DNA from 2 places in the Kribbella sp. NPDC054772 genome. Region 2 is predicted to be linked to the other one. Evidence: riboswitches for the same ligand, from Rfam matches in the RefSeq annotation. Region 2 holds a riboswitch; the other holds the start of a gene.
The links. A riboswitch is a leader RNA that binds a small molecule or an ion and turns the genes downstream of it on or off. The one in region 2 is predicted to bind FMN.

Region 1 (7,524 bases), on a different contig from region 2:
CAAAGGCGCCCGCGACCTGCTGGTAGAACGCGGGCAGTCGCTGCCGGTTGAACCAGCGGTTGTTCAGGTCGATCACGACCGCGGTGAGGATCGCCACCGCCGTGATCAGCCAGCCGCCACCGAGCAGCAGCGTCGCGCCACCGGCCATCACGCCCCACGCGAGCACCGCACTCCACCGCGGGTACGGCGGACCCGCGGACGTCAGCCGGGCCAGCTCGCGGGAAGCCTCCTCGCGCGTCACGTCGCCGCGGGCGAACCGGCGTACCAGCCGGTCGACGTCGGTCAGCCGGGAGAAGTCCTGCGAGCGGTACCGGACCAGGCGGATGTGTGTCTCGGGGGCGACGTCGGGCGCCTCCTGGTACGAGACGGCCATCGAGGTGAACGTGATGTCGACCTCGCAGCCGCGCAGTCCGCCGGCCGCGGTGACACCGAGGATCGTCGCGGTCGCGTCCGCCGTACCGGCGCCGCTCGACAGCAGCACCTCACCGACCCGCAAGGCCAGGTCGATGGTGGCGTAGACCTCCCGCTGCTCTTCAGGTTCCATCTACTCTTCGAGCAACCGGTGTGCCATGGCCAGGTCGGTGATCAGGATGTTCACCCAGCCACCGAGCAGGGCAGCGCGGATCGCCGAGTGCTTGCGGTCGCCACCCGCCACCCCGATCCGCCGCGGTACCGCCAGCAACTCCTTCGCGGTCACCCCGATGACCCGCTGGTCGAACGTCGAGCGCACTAGCTTTCCCTCTTCGTCGAAGAACCGGAAACACACGTCCCCGACGGCACCGAGTCGGCGCAGTTCGTCCTGGTCCGCCTCCGCGACCGCGTTGCCACTGCGCTGCAGCAGCGGTGAAGGCTCCAGGCTGCCGATCCCGACCAGGGCGTCGGTGAGTTGTCCCCAGGTGCCCAGAACGTCCCGAACGGACACATCGTTCATCATCGCCCGCCGGACGCCCGGCGTCCCGACCAGGCCGGGCGCGGGCAGGTAGACCGGCATCCCGCCGGTCAGCTCGGCGAACCGCGCGGTCAGCCGGGTGGCCTGCATCTGCACCGCGGCGTCGCCCAGACCGCCGACGATCTGGACCACCTTGTCGACCACCGGCACGCTCTTGCGCGGCATCCGGTCGACGGCGCTGATCAGCGTTTCGCTCCAGGACGAGATCCCGACTACGTGCCCGCCGGTGAGCGTCATGTCCAGGTACGCCGCCGCGCCCGAACCGAGCGCGGGCAGCACCTCGTCGCCGATCCCGGCGGTGTCGACGACCACTGCGTCGCGCAGCCCGTACTTGCCCTGCAGTTCGTCCTCGAGGTCGCTGTGCACGCCGCTCGGCATGGTCACCACGGTGTGCACGATGCCGACCTCGACGGCCTGCTTGAGCATCCGGGACACCCGCGCCTGGGACAGGTTCAGCTCGGCGGCGATCTGCGGCTGCCGGATGCCCTTCTCGTGGTACATCCGGGCCACCTTCGCGAGCAGCCGCAGCTCGTCCAGCCCGGGCTGGCGCACCGCGCGGTTGCTGTTCACCGGCTCCCCCTTCACGAGAACGATCAGACTGGACTATAGGCAGATGTAGACCCGCGGCGCGCCACCCGCGTCAGGCAGCGGACTTCCCGGCGTGTCCCGTACGCCGCTCGCGACCACCGAACCGTCCCGTGGGTCGACGATCGTGTAGCCCAGCGGGACGCTGTCGTCGAACACCATCACGGGCCCGCCGGTGTCGCGGTACACGATCAGCATCCCGTTCGCTCCGCGCAGCGCCCGGCCGGAGATCACCCGGGTCCAGTCCGGGACCATGTCCGTCGTCGGCAGGCCGGCGAGGATCTTCCCGAGCAGTCCGACGTACGCCGATCCCTCGAAGCCGACCGCCTCGCGCCAGCCCGCGCCCGGGGCGAGGAAGAACTCCGAGTGGCCCGGCTCCTCGGGGTGCAGGCGCCACTGCCACAGGCTGCCCGCCCCGTAGACGACGCCCATCGTGCCGCCCGCGCACAGGTTGCTCCACGCCTCGTGCCCCTGCCACCAGCCCTCCGCGACCCCGGTCCGGCCGGTGTGCTCGTACGTCGGTTCGCCGTTCGCGACTGCCTTCACGGGCTGGTTGCGCCACATGTCCGCGACCCGCTCGGGCACGTGCTCGCCGGTGTGTCCGGTCTGGCACCACTGGAAGTCCAGCCAGTCGGCGTCCTGATGCGCCGCCGGCCGGATGTGCGGCCGGTAGTGGATGCCTGTCGGTTGCTCGTAGCAGTCCACGGCCTGGACCTCTGCGCCGCCCGCTGCGGTCTGCGGCTCGGTGCCCGCGCCATCCGCTCCGACCAGGTAGATCGCCGGCTGAGCGCCGTACCGCGCGACGAGATAGCGGCAGTAGGCGGCGTACTCCTCGGGTGGGACTACCGTGCCGGCGACGTCGAGGCCCTTCCAGCCGAAGCCGTGGAAGACCGGCTGGAGGACCGGGACGATGCCGTGGTCGACGAGGATCCGGAGCAGTACGTCGAGGTACTGGAAGTACTCGGTGTTCGGCTGCAGCAGGTGCCCGTCGGCGAGGTCCTCGAAGCCCACGCCGAAGCCTTCGTCCTGCGTCCGGTCGCGGGGGCCGACGGCGCGCATGTCCGGCTGGACCGACATCAGCAGGACGGCGTTGAACCCCTTCGCCTGTCTGTCGGCGGCGTACTCACGCACTTGGTCGGGGGTGGCACGCCAGGGCAGCGCCCAGGCGGTGTCGGCCACCAGCACCGCGGGCGTGCCGTCCGCGTGCACGAGGCTGCGGCCGCCGGGCGACATCTTCCAGAACCCGTGCGCGTAGAACGGGTTGCTTTCGTCCTCGGCGACCGAAACCTCGAACTCACCGCCCGACCACGTCCACAGACCAGGAAGCGGCGGGGCGAAGCGGACCTTCCGGCCCGCGTCGCCGTCGAGGAAGGTCGGCCGCCGCAGGACGACGCCGGTCTCGTGCGCGAACTCGGCCCACTCGGTGGTGGCGGGCAGCTCGATCTCCCGCCAGACGGATGAGATGGACATGACACTCCCGGGACGCTGGTTGCCGTTAAGCTGAGGACGAGAAGAACACACGTGCTCTGGGGTCGGTGAAATTCCGAGCCGGCGGTGACAGTCCGCGACCCGTGACTTCGCAAGAAGAAGCGGTTGACCTGGTGGAACTCCGGGACCGACGGTGAAAGTCCGGATGGGAAGACGCACGTGGCAGCCGCACGTTCCCTGACGGGGGACGTGAGGCTTGTCGTTGCCCCGGAGTGCTGGTGATTTCACAGCCGAGAGGACAACGATCGTGAACACCATCACCAGCCTGGACACCATCGAACACGCCGTCGCCGAGCTCGCCGCCGGACGCCCGGTCGTGGTCGTCGACGACGAGGACCGGGAGAACGAAGGCGACCTGACCTTCGCCGCGAGCCTCGCCACACCGGAACTGATGGCGCTGCTCGTCCGCCACACCAGCGGCTACGTCTGCGCGCCCGCCGCACCGGAGGTCCTGGACCAGCTGCGGCTGCCGCTGATGGTCCCCGACAACCAGGACAGCCTGCGGACGGCGTACACCGTGTCGGTGGACGCGGCGACCGGCGTCGGGACCGGGATCTCCGCAGCGGACCGGGCGCGGACCGTCCGGGTGCTGGCCGATCCTTCGGCCCGCCCCACGGACCTGATCCGGCCCGGTCACATCCTGCCGCTGCGCGCCGTCGACGGCGGAGTCCGGCAGCGGCCCGGTCACACCGAGGCCACTGTCGAACTCGTCCGGCTGGCCGGATTGCCGCCGGTCGGCGTGATCGGCGAGCTCATGAACGACGACGGCACGCTGATGACCGGAAGCGACCTGCGCGCGTTCGCCGACGCTCATGGCTTCGCGATGATCTCGATCGCGGATCTCGTCAGCTACCTGACGTGACCAGCTTGCGGGCCGCGTCGGCGATGCCCTCGGGGGACAGGCCGTAGCGGTCCAGCAGGTAGCCGGCCGACCCCGTGGGCGCGAACTCGCCGAACCCGAGGATCGACACCCGCGCCGGATGCTGCTGTACGACGGTCTCGGCGACCGCCCCGCCGAGACCACCGCCCCGCACGGCCTCCTCCGCGGTCACGATGCCGGCCGTCTCCCGCGCGGCCGCGACCACGGCGTCGGTGTCGAGCGGCTGCACCGTCGGCATCGACAGCACGCGCGCCGAGATCCCTTCCTCGGCGAGCCGTTCGGCGGCGGCGAGCGCGCGCCACAGCACGGTCCCGTTGCTGATCACGGTCACGTCGTTGCCCTCGCGGACCGTGACCGCCTTGCCCAGCTGGAACTCGTAGTCCTCCGGATACACCTTCGGCACGCTCATCCGGCTGACCCGGATGAACACCGGCCCCTCCGTCGCGGCCGCCCAGCGCAGCGCCGCCGCGGTCTCGATCGGGTCGGCCGGCACGATGATCCGGATCCCCGCGATCGCCCGCAGCCAGGCGACGTCCTCGATCGAGTGGTGCGTCGGCCCGAGTTCGCCGTACGCGACACCGGGGCTCATGCCGCAGAGCTTCACGTTGGTGTTCGAGTACGCGACGTCGGCCTTGATCTGCTCGAGCGCGCGCCCGGTGAGGAAGCAGGACGCCGCAGACACGAACGGGATCCGGCCGCCGTTCGCCAGCCCGGACGCGACGCCGACCATGTCCTGCTCGGCGATCCCGACGTTGATCAGCCGGTCCGGGAACGCCTTGCGGAAGCTGTTCAGCTTGCTCGACCCGACCGAGTCGTTGACGACACCAACGATCCGGTGATCGGCCTCGGCGAGCTGCGCGAGCGTCTCGACGTACGCGTCCCGGCAGTCGTACCGCGGCTGGTCCGCGATCGAGCGGGTCTCCACCACTGTCATGCCAACTCCTTCAGGGCCTGCTGGTACTCGGACGCGTCCGGCACCCGGTGGTGCCACGCGACGTTGTTGCTCATGAACGAGATCGGGTGGCCCTTGTGCGTGTGCGCGATCACGAACGTCGGCTTCCCGGGCCGGAACGGTACGGCGGACAGCACGTCGAGCAGCTCGCCGTGGTCGTGACCGTTCACCTCGACCACCGCGAACCCGAACGCCGCCGCCTTCTCCGGCAGCGGGTCGAGATCGTTGGTCTCCTTGGTGGTCGCACCCTGCTGCAGCCGGTTCCGGTCGACGATTACGGTCAGCCGGTCCAGCTGGTACTGCGAGGCAGCCATCATCGCCTCCCAGTTCGACCCCTCCTGCAGCTCGCCGTCCCCGACCAGCACGTACGTGCGGCGCAGCGAGACGTCGAGCTTGGCCGACAGGGCGTGCCCGACCGCGACCGGCAGCCCGTGACCGAGCGGGCCGGTGTTGGCCTCGACGCCGGCCACCTTGTTCCGGTTCGGGTGCCCGTTCAGCGCGGACAGCGGTTTGAGGAACGTGGCGAGCTCCTCGACCGGCAGGAACCCGAACGCGGCCAGCGTCGTGTACAGCGCTCCGGCGACGTGCCCCTTGCTGAGGATGAACCGGTCCCGCTCGGGGTCGTTCACCGTCTCCGGCGTGATGTCGAGCACCGCGCCGTACAAGGTTGCCAGGATGTCGATCGCGGAGAAGTCGCCACCGATGTGCCCGGCGCCGGCGTGGTGCACCAGCTTGAGGTCCTGGATCCGGATCTGCTTGGCGGCCTCGGCGATGTGCGCGATCTGCTCGGATCGTCCCGCATGCACGGGCAGCCGGCCGAGCACCGGCATCGTCGCATGATCAATGGTCAGCGTCATGCGATCTCTGCCATCGAGCTCAGCAGGACTTTCTGGACCAGCTTCTGGGCGGCCAGCGCGTCGTGCGACGCCTGTGCCGCGGCCAGGGCCTCTTCGTCCAGTACGTCGAGCGCGTGGTGGACCGCCTTCAGGAAGGTGATCGCCTGCTTCGCGGCCTGCACGCTGTCCTCGCGGAACGGGAACTGGTCGAGCTGCCAGACGCCCTCCCAGTTGTTCTTCCGCAGCGTGTGGAAGAACTCGAACGTCTCCACCAGGTGCACCGAGCCGACCACCATGTCGTCGTCCCAGCCGCGCAGGTTGTCGTTGACGTCGATCGCGAACAAACGCCCGTAGTCGATCGCCAGCTGCGCCGCGTCGGCCGGCGTCTCCTGGCCGTACAGCGAGTGCCCGAAGTCGAGCAGGATGCCCAGGTTCGGCAGCCCGATCTTCTCGATCCCGAGCAGCGTCCGGGCGACGTTCGGGAAGATGATCTTCACCCGCGGCTCGCGCGGCTTGTACTCGATCACGAAGTTGATGTCCGGGTGCGCGGACACCAGCTCCTTCAACCCGTCCAGCGCCAGGTTCCAGATGTCGTGGTAGTTCACCTGGAACGGGTAGTCCCAGCCGTCCTGCCCCGGCCACAGCTTCACGTACGAACAGCCCAGGTCCTTGGCGAGCTCGGTTGCCTGGTGCAACAGTTCGAGGGCCTGCTTGCGTTTCGCCGGGTTCGGGTTGGTGAGCGACCCCTTGACGAAGTCGCGGGTGTAGATCTCCGGCGTGATCGCGATCGCCTTGAGGTTGTTCCGCTGCAGCGCGGCCTTCACCTCGTCGAGCGTCCCGTCGTACCCGGCGAACGGCCAGTTCAGGTCGACCACCGAGAGGTCGCCGACCGCACCGGCGCGGTCGATCTGCTCGAGCAGGCCGACGGGTTCGCCGTACCCGTCGGTCGCATAGCGGTCCTTGTAGGTGGCGAAGTGCCAGATGCCTGCGCCGAAGACCGGTAGGTCAGTCATGGTTTCCTATCTCCTTGGTGTGGGGCGGTGAGGTCAGCCCTTGAGAGAGCCGGCGGTCAGGCCACCGACAATCCAGCGCTGAAGCAGGGTGTAGGCAATGAGGATCGGCACCACCGCGATCAGGATGCCCGCCGCGAGGCCGGTGTTGTTGTTCGCGAACTGGCCCTGGAAGTTCAGCAGTCCCACCGGGATCGTCTTGTGCGCGTCGGAGTTCAGCAGGATCAGCGCGAACAGGAACTCGTTCCAGGTCGCGACCGCGTCCAGGATCGCCACCGTGACCAGGGCGGGCACGGACAGCGGCAGGATGATCGTGAAGAACACCCGCCAGTCACCGGCGCCGTCCACCTTGGCCGCCTCGATGATCTCGTCCGGGATCTGCCGGAAGAACGACTGCAGCACCAGCACCTCGAACGGGATGCCGAACGCCAGGTACGGCCCGATCAACCCGAAGATGCTGTCGGTCGCACCGGCCGAGCGCATCATGATGAAGACCGGGACGATCGTGATGTAGATCGGGATCGTCAGCCCGAGGAACACCGAGAACATCACCGTCCGGCGGAACTTCATCCGCAGCTTGGCCAGCGCGAACCCGAGCATCGCCGAGACCAGGACGCCGAGCGGCACCTTGATGATCGCCAGCACGGCACTGTTCTTGTACGTCGTGGCGAAGTTGCCGATGTCCCACGCGTCCTTGAAGTTCGACCAGGTCAGCTGAGCGGGCCAGGACAACGGGCCGTTCCCGATGAAGTCGGCGAGCGGACGGACGGCAGTGATCACCAGGAGGGCAAGAGGTGAGATCCAGAAGAGGGCTATGACGGCCA
Region 2 (7,524 bases):
GGGCGACGCCATCAGCTTCCTCAACGTCCGGGTGCGGTCGGCGGACGAGCCGCAGTACGGACACAGGTCCGCGTTCGGCCTCGGCGTACTCGGTCTCGACCAGGCCCATCGGCGAGCTCTGTCCGCCGGCGCCACCGAGCACTACCCGCCGACAGACGGCGAGAACATGCCCCGCCACTCGCGCTTCGCCGACCCAGTCGGCAACCGCATCGTCCTCTGGGAAAGCGCGAGATGACGCGCACGACCAACTTCAGTCGCCTGCCAGACGAACCTCGGACACCCCTTGGCGACTAGGCACCAGCTATTGCTTGTCCACACTCGCCAGGGCGTATCCGAAGTACCCGGGCGACCGCCAAGCCGTCACCTCGGGCGGCAACCGGCACGCGGCAGCGCCGCCAGCTCGGCGGCCGTCACGGGCCAGTCAGCCTGTGGTGACGCGACCGCCCGAGGCTCGACGGGACTGCTTGACGGTTTGCAGGGAACCTCGGACACCCTTTGAGGACTGGGCACAAGCTATTGCTTGTCCGCAGTCGCCCGGGGGTATCCGAAGTACCCGGGCGACTGCCACCTCGTCGCCTCGGGCGGCGCCGGCTGGGTGCGGGGACGGCTATGCCAGTTGGCGGACGGCTGCGAGGGTGGAGAGGGCGGCTTGGGTGGCTTCGTAGCCTTTGTCTTCTCGGCTGTCGGGGAGGCCGGCTCGGTCGAGGGCCTGGGGGTCGTTGTCGCAGGTGAGTACGCCGAAGCCGACCGGTACGCCGGTGCTGACGCCGACCTGCATGAGGCCTTCGGTGGCCGCTTGGCAGACGTACTCGAAGTGTGGGGTGTCGCCGCGGATGACCACGCCGAGCGCGACCACCGCGTCGTACCCGGACTTTGCCGCATGCAACGAAGCGACTGGGAGCTCGAAGGAGCCCGGCACGCGTACGACGGTGTACGAAGCGCCGGAGTCCTCGCAGGCCCGTACGGCGCCGGCGAGCAGCCCGTCGGTCACCTTGGGGTGCCACTGGGCCGCGACGATCGCGACCCGGGCGCCTTCGACCCGCGGGACCTCGATGGTGGGTGCTCCACTACCCGACATCAGCCGGCTCCGTTCTCTTCGGTCAGCAGGCCACCAGGCAGGTGGTGACCCATTCGATCGCGCTTGGTGCGCAGGTACCGCAGGTTGTGCTCGGTCGGGTCGATCGAGATCCCGCGCCGCTCGATGACCTCGATGCCGTAGCCCTGCACCCCGGCGAGTTTGTCGGGGTTGTTGGTCAGCAGCCGGGCCTCCTTCACGCCCAGGTCGGCCAGGATCTGCGCCCCGGTCCCGTAGTCGCGAGCGTCCGCCGGCAGCCCGAGATCGAGGTTCGCGTCGACCGTGTCCCGCCCCGCGTCCTGCAACTCGTACGCCTGCAGCTTGTGCAGCAGTCCGATCCCGCGCCCCTCGTGACCGCGCAGGTACACCACCACGCCACCCTCGGCCGCGACCTGCCGCATCGCCTCGTCCAGCTGCGGTCCGCAGTCGCATCGCAGCGATCCGAACACGTCCCCGGTCAGACACTCGGAGTGCAGCCGCACGAGCGTCGGCCCGTTCCCGATCTCACCACGCACCAGCGCGAGCTGCTCCGACCCGTCCACCGTGTTGCGGTAGCCATGCGCCACAAAGTCGCCGTACCGCGTCGGTAGGGTCGTTGTCGCGACGCGCTGGATCTGCGACTCGGTTCGCCGCCGGTACCTGATCAGGTCGTCGATCGACACCAGAACGAGCCCGTGCTCGTCGGCGAAGGCTCGCAGCTCGAGGCCGCGCTTCATCGTCCCGTCGTCGTTCACCATCTCGGAGATCACCGCAGCCGGCGTCAGCCCGGCGATGCGCGCCAGGTCGATCGACGCCTCGGTGTGCCCGGGCCGGACGAGTACGCCGCCCTCGCGAGCACGCAGCGGGAACACGTGCCCCGGCTGCACCAGGTCGTACGGTTCCGAGGCCGAGTCGGCGAGCACCCGGATCGTCCGCGCCCGATCGGCCGCCGAGATACCGGTGCTGATTCCGTCCCGCGCGTCCACGGAGATCGTGTACGCCGTCCGCATCCGCTCCCGGTTGTGCGGTGTCATCAACGGGATGCCGAGCCGGTCCAGCTCCGCACCCTCCATCGGCACACACACCACACCCGAGCTGTACCGGATCAGGAACGCCAGCAGCTCCGGCGTCGCCTTGGAGGCCGCGAAGATCAGGTCGCCCTCGTTCTCGCGGTCCTCGTCGTCGACCACGATCACCGGTCGCCCGGCGCGGATCTCGTCGATCGCGTGCTCGATCGTGTCGAGCTTCAGTACGTCACCCATCTAACCCACCACCACCGGTTCGGGAGTCTGGATCCGCGCACGGTTCTGGATCTTCCACCACGACGCGAACCCGAGGACACAGAACAGCCCGTAGACGACGTACATCGTCGCCGACGGGTAGAACTTGGCTTGCACCAGCAGCGGTACGCCGACAATGTCGACGGCGACCCAGATCAGCCAGAACTCGACGAAGCCACGCGCCATCCCGTACGTGGCCAGGATCGACCCGGTCAGGATCCACGCGTCCCACTGCGGACCCCAGGAGCCGAGTTCACGCAGGACGAAGTAGGCGATCGCGTAGAGCACGACCGCGATACCGCCGAGCTCGAGCCGCTCGCGGGCGGTCGCCCACCGCGGCTGGACGGCCGCGGCCGCGCCACCGTGGCGGGTCTGGTACCACCGGTACCAGCCGTAGAGGCTGACGATCGCGAAGAACACCTGCCGCCCGGCCTGCCCCCACAGATCCTTGTCCTGCGGGGTGTCGAAGATCCCGCCGACGAAGACCGTGAACAGCAAGACGTTGCCGACGATGCCGACCGGCCACGCGGACACCAGCCGGCGCATGCCGAACAGCGCGCTGGCCAGACCGAACACGTTGCCGACGATCTCCCGGACCAGCACCGGCGAGCCCGCGATCGTCACCTGCGAGGTGAGCAGCCAGTCGATCGGGTTCACCGGTCGCCTCCGTTGTCCTTCACGTTGCCTCCGGCAAGAAGTCTCTCCACGTACTTCGCGATCACGTCGACCTCGAGGTTGACCGTGTCACCCACCGCGTTCCGCCCGAGCACGGTCAGCTCCAGCGTGGTCGGGATCAGGCTGACCCCGAACGTCCCGGACGCGTCGTCGACGTCGGTCACGGTCAACGACACCCCGTCGATCGCGATCGAGCCCTTCTCGGCGATGTACTTGAGGATCTCCGGCGACGTCGCGATCCGGACGTCCTCCCAGTGCTCCCCCGGCGTCCGGCTCGCGATCGTGCCGACGCCGTCGACGTGGCCTTGGACGATGTGCCCGCCGAGCCGGGCGTGCGCGGTGACGGCCCGCTCGAGGTTGACCGGCGAACCCTTCACCAGGCCGCCGAGGCTGGTCCGTTGCAGGGACTCGCGCATCACGTCGGCGGTGAACAGACCGTCGCCGTACTCGACGACTGTCAGGCAACAGCCGTTGACCGCGATCGAGTCGCCGTGGCCGGCGTCCGAGGTCACCTTCGGCCCGCGGATGGTGAGCCGTGCGGCGTCGCCGTCCAACAGGTCCAGGGACTCGACGGTGCCGAGTTCTTCGATGATGCCGGTGAACATCTACTTTCCTCCCAGAGGAACCAAGGTCAGCCGGACGTCGTCACCCAGCCGGGTGACGTCCGCTAGCTTGAACCGCCGCAGGTGGTCGATCGATTCCGCGCCGAGGTCGCCGACCGCGGCGAACCCGGAGCCGAGCACCGCCGGAGCGACGTACGCGACGATCTGGTCGACCAGGCCGGCGCGCACGAACGCGGCGGCCAGCGTCGGGCCGCCCTCGAGCCACAGGTGCCGGATGTGCCGGTCGTCCAGCTGCCGCAGCACCTCGGCGGGATCGTGGGTCGGCAGCAGCAACGTCTGCGCGCGGTCGTTGCGGACCCGCGCCGTCTCCGGGATGTCCCGGTCGCCGACGACGACCCGCAACGGCTGCCGGGCCGCGGGTACGTCGTCCTCGTCGCGGACCGTCAGCTCGGGGTCGTCGTCGAGCACGGTCTGGGTGCCGACGGCGATCGCGTCGCACTCCGCCCGGTGCCGGTGCACGTCGGCGCGCGCGATCGGGCCGGTGATCCACTTGCTCGTCCCGTCCGGCGCCGCCGAGCGCCCGTCGAGCGTGGTCGCGAACTTCCAGGTGACGAACGGCCGACCGACCCGGACGCTGTGCAGCCACACGTGGTTGATCGCCTCGGCCTCGTCCCGCAGAACGCCCTCGACGACCTCGATGTTCTTGTTCCGCAGCTTGTCGGCACCACCGGCCGCGGTCCGGTTCGGATCGGGTACGGCGTACACGACGCGTGCGATCCCGGCCTCGATCAAGGCGTCCGCACACGGACCGGTCCGGCCGGTGTGATTACACGGCTCCAGCGTCACGTACGCCGTCCCGCCGCGGGCGCGCGACCCGGCCATCCGGAGCGCCTCGACCTCGGCATGCGGGCCACCGGCAACGGCATGGAAGCCCTCGCCGACCGGGTGCCCGTCGCTGCCGGTGATCACACAACCGACCACCGGGTTCGGATGGGTGCTGCCGGTCCCTTTCGCGGCCAACTCGACAGCACGCCGCATCCAGGCGACATCAATCGGCGACGCGTTGCTCACTGCTCACTGGTCCCTCGTCGTCACGGACGCACTACCGGGGTCTCGTGACAACCGGCGACCACGCTCCGCCACCCGAGTCTCGCCGTACGCCGTGTGACGCGCGCACCGCCCGACCGGACGTCAGAGCACACCCGCCGACCGCGTGCGCCTCCCATCCGGACTTTCACCGTCGGTCCTGGAATTCCACCAGGTCAACCGGTCGCCGAACTGCGACGACCGGGTCGCGGACTGTCACCGCCGGCTCGGAATTACACCGACCCCGGAGCACGCGAGTGGGTTCACTCGTGCTTCAAGTATGCCCTCCTCCGCAACCCACACCACGACCCAGGTCACATCGTGGTCGGACCGGAGGACCTCCGCGGGTCTCCTCCGGCTCAGCGGAGCAGGAACCAACCGGCAGCGCCGAGCAGGCCTGCCGCACCGGTGAAACACGTGACCGCGACAACGACCAGCGTCCGCCGCCCCCGGTTGGCCCGCTGCGCCGGCGGAGCCACCGCCTCCGCCGCGGTTCCGGTGGGCGGTCGCTGCGCCGACGGAGCCACCGCCTCCGTCGCGGTGCCGGTGGGCGGTCGCTGTGCCGGCGGAGTGACCGCCTCGGTCGCGGTGGCGGCGGGCGGCAGCGGGGGCAGCTGATCGAAGACCTCGGGTGCGTCCGGGTCGTCGGCCCACGGCGTCGTACCGGCGGCCGGGAGCGCGCCGCTGGCGGCGAGCAGACGCCCGGCCGCGCTCGCGGACTCCGGCCTGCCGGACGGATCGCTCGACGTGGTCCGGCGGACGAATTCGCCGAGCGGACCGTCGACCGCCGGCCGGGCGCCGTCCGTGCCCGGCCGTTCACCGGTCAGCAGCTCGACGGCGACGGCGCCGACGGCGTACAGGTCCTGACGTGGGTCCGGGTCCGCGCCGGCCAGCTGCTCGGGCGCCAGGTATCCCGGCGTACCGAGGACGGTGCTGTGCCTGGTCATCCGTGGCTCGTCCAGCACCGCCGCGACGCCGAAGTCCGACAACCGGAGGTGCGGCCATCCCCGGCCCGTCACGTCGAGCAGCAAGTTGGCGGGCTTCACATCGCGGTGGACGACGCCGGCGGCATGCACCGCGGACAGCCCGTGCAACAGCTGATCGAGCAGTACGGCGACGTACGACGACGGCAGCGGCCCGTGGTCTCCGAGCAGTGTCGCGACGGACCCACCGTGCACCAGGTCCATCGCGAACACCACCTTGTCGTCGTCCGCGGCCCACCCGTGCGGAGCGACCACGTGCGGGTGCTCGATCCGCAACGACTGCTCCCGCACGAACCGCAGCAGCGTCGCCGCATCATGCTGCCCGAGCACCTTGGCCGCCACGTACCCCGTGCGCCGCCGGTCCCACGCCCGCCAGACCGATCCCATACCGCCGGTCGCGATCAGATCGATCAGCTGATACCGCCCCGCGAAAGCCTCCACCCACCAGAAACTACCGTCCCGGCGGACCCTGAGGCGGACCCTGGTGCGGACCTTGCGGAGGCCCCTGGGACGGGTACTGCTGCCACGGCTGCGCGACGGCCGGCTTCTTGCGCAGGCGCAGTACGGCGAAGGCACCGACCAGCACGAGGAGGAGCGCACCGCCACCGAGTCCGGCGATCAGGCCGAGCGGAGCACCGTCATCGGTGTCGGCGCCCTCCTTGACCGGACCGCCTGCCTCGGTCTTGTCACCCGAACCGGGCTCGGCAGGCGTCTCGCTCGTACCCGGCGTCTCACTCGCCGACGGCGTCTCGTTCGCGGTCGGCGTCACCGAGTCGCCCGACACCGGGGTGGCACCGTCGACGTACTGCGGCTTACCGGCGCCGGCCGTCCCCGGCACACCGACGGTCAGCGTCATCGGGACCGTGAACGCCGTGTCGTCGGCCTTCCGGGTCATCGAGACGATGATGTAGTACACGCCAGGCGTCGAGGTACCGGTGTCGGAGTTGTTGGCACCGTCACGGTTCAGGTAGCGGATCTCCTTGGTGGTGATCGCTTGGGTCACGCCCCGCCCGGTCAGCACGCCGCGCTTGCCGCCCGGACCGCCCGGCACCTTCTTGGGGAAGACCGCGAACGCCTCCTCGCCGGTCGGGGAGATGACGGCGGTGTCCAAGTAGCGCAGGCCCACGATCCGCCCAGCCGCCTGGGACAGCTGCGGCACCGTCGCCTGGGCCTGGATCCGCTGGCCCCAGTCGGCCTTGATCTTGTAGATCTGCAGCTCGCCCGGCAGCAGCGTGGTCTTGTAGGTCCCCGGCTGCAGCAGCGGCGCGTCGGGGAAGCTCGAGCCCGGCACGATCTCGCGCGGGTTCGTCACCGGCATCGCGGTCCACGTTGGGTCGTCCGCCCCGGCCGGCAGGCTCGTCGTCGAATCGACCGGCGGCTCCTCGTCGACCCGCAACTCGAACGGAACGTCCTTGATCTCCCGGAAGTCCTTGCCCGGATCAACCGTCAGCAGCAACTGCTCGGCCTGCGCGCAGGTCTTGTTCGTCTTGTCGTACTTCGCCCAGCTCGACGCCGTGCCGGTCGCAAATCCCTGGTCGCCCTCCTGGATCCGGGGGAAGCTGCGGCCGCAATCCTCCCCGTCGAGGGTCTTCAGCCGCAGCTCGGTCTGGATGACCAAGCTCTTGGCACCGGCGGGCCGCCGGAAGCTGAGCCCCGTACGCAAGGTCGAGCCGGTGATCGTCCGCTTGATCAGGTAGTGCTTGGGCTGGTCGAGCAGGTCGAACTTGTCCGAGTAAAGGCCGGGGGTGACCACCGGGGCAGCCTCCGGCGCCGCGGTCCCCTCGACCGGCGTCCCGGAGATCCTGAACGGGCGGAAGGCACGGGTCGAGAGCCGGCCCAGCCCCTCCTCGAGATCGATCGTCGAGTCGGCGTCGTAGTAGTCG

Region 1: linked by a shared signal. The riboswitch ahead of ribB (3,4-dihydroxy-2-butanone-4-phosphate synthase) and the one ahead of ribD (bifunctional diaminohydroxyphosphoribosylaminopyrimidine deaminase/5-amino-6-(5-phosphoribosylamino)uracil reductase RibD) in region 2 are both predicted to bind FMN.

Annotation. Positions count from the first base shown of each region.
Region 1 covers NZ_JBSHBJ010000009.1:148,740-156,263, reverse strand. The annotation lists gene ACWGID_RS17545 (threonine/serine ThrE exporter family protein) at 1-544, opposite strand, end outside; gene ACWGID_RS17540 (sugar-binding transcriptional regulator) at 545-1,519, opposite strand; gene ACWGID_RS17535 (apiosidase-like domain-containing protein) at 1,553-3,004, opposite strand; FMN riboswitch at 3,052-3,185, shown strand; gene ribB (3,4-dihydroxy-2-butanone-4-phosphate synthase) at 3,270-3,884, shown strand; gene ACWGID_RS17525 (transketolase family protein) at 3,868-4,836, opposite strand; gene ACWGID_RS17520 (transketolase) at 4,833-5,711, opposite strand; gene ACWGID_RS17515 (sugar phosphate isomerase/epimerase family protein) at 5,708-6,703, opposite strand; gene ACWGID_RS17510 (carbohydrate ABC transporter permease) at 6,737-7,524, opposite strand, start outside.
Region 2 covers NZ_JBSHBJ010000016.1:99,449-106,972, reverse strand. The annotation lists gene ACWGID_RS24330 (MerR family transcriptional regulator) at 1-235, shown strand, start outside; gene ribH (6,7-dimethyl-8-ribityllumazine synthase) at 608-1,078, opposite strand; gene ACWGID_RS24320 (bifunctional 3,4-dihydroxy-2-butanone-4-phosphate synthase/GTP cyclohydrolase II) at 1,078-2,316, opposite strand; gene pnuC (nicotinamide riboside transporter PnuC) at 2,317-2,991, opposite strand; gene ACWGID_RS24310 (riboflavin synthase) at 2,988-3,614, opposite strand; gene ribD (bifunctional diaminohydroxyphosphoribosylaminopyrimidine deaminase/5-amino-6-(5-phosphoribosylamino)uracil reductase RibD) at 3,615-4,643, opposite strand; FMN riboswitch at 4,783-4,914, opposite strand; gene ACWGID_RS24300 (protein kinase domain-containing protein) at 5,018-6,082, opposite strand; gene ACWGID_RS24295 (vWA domain-containing protein) at 6,093-7,524, opposite strand, start outside.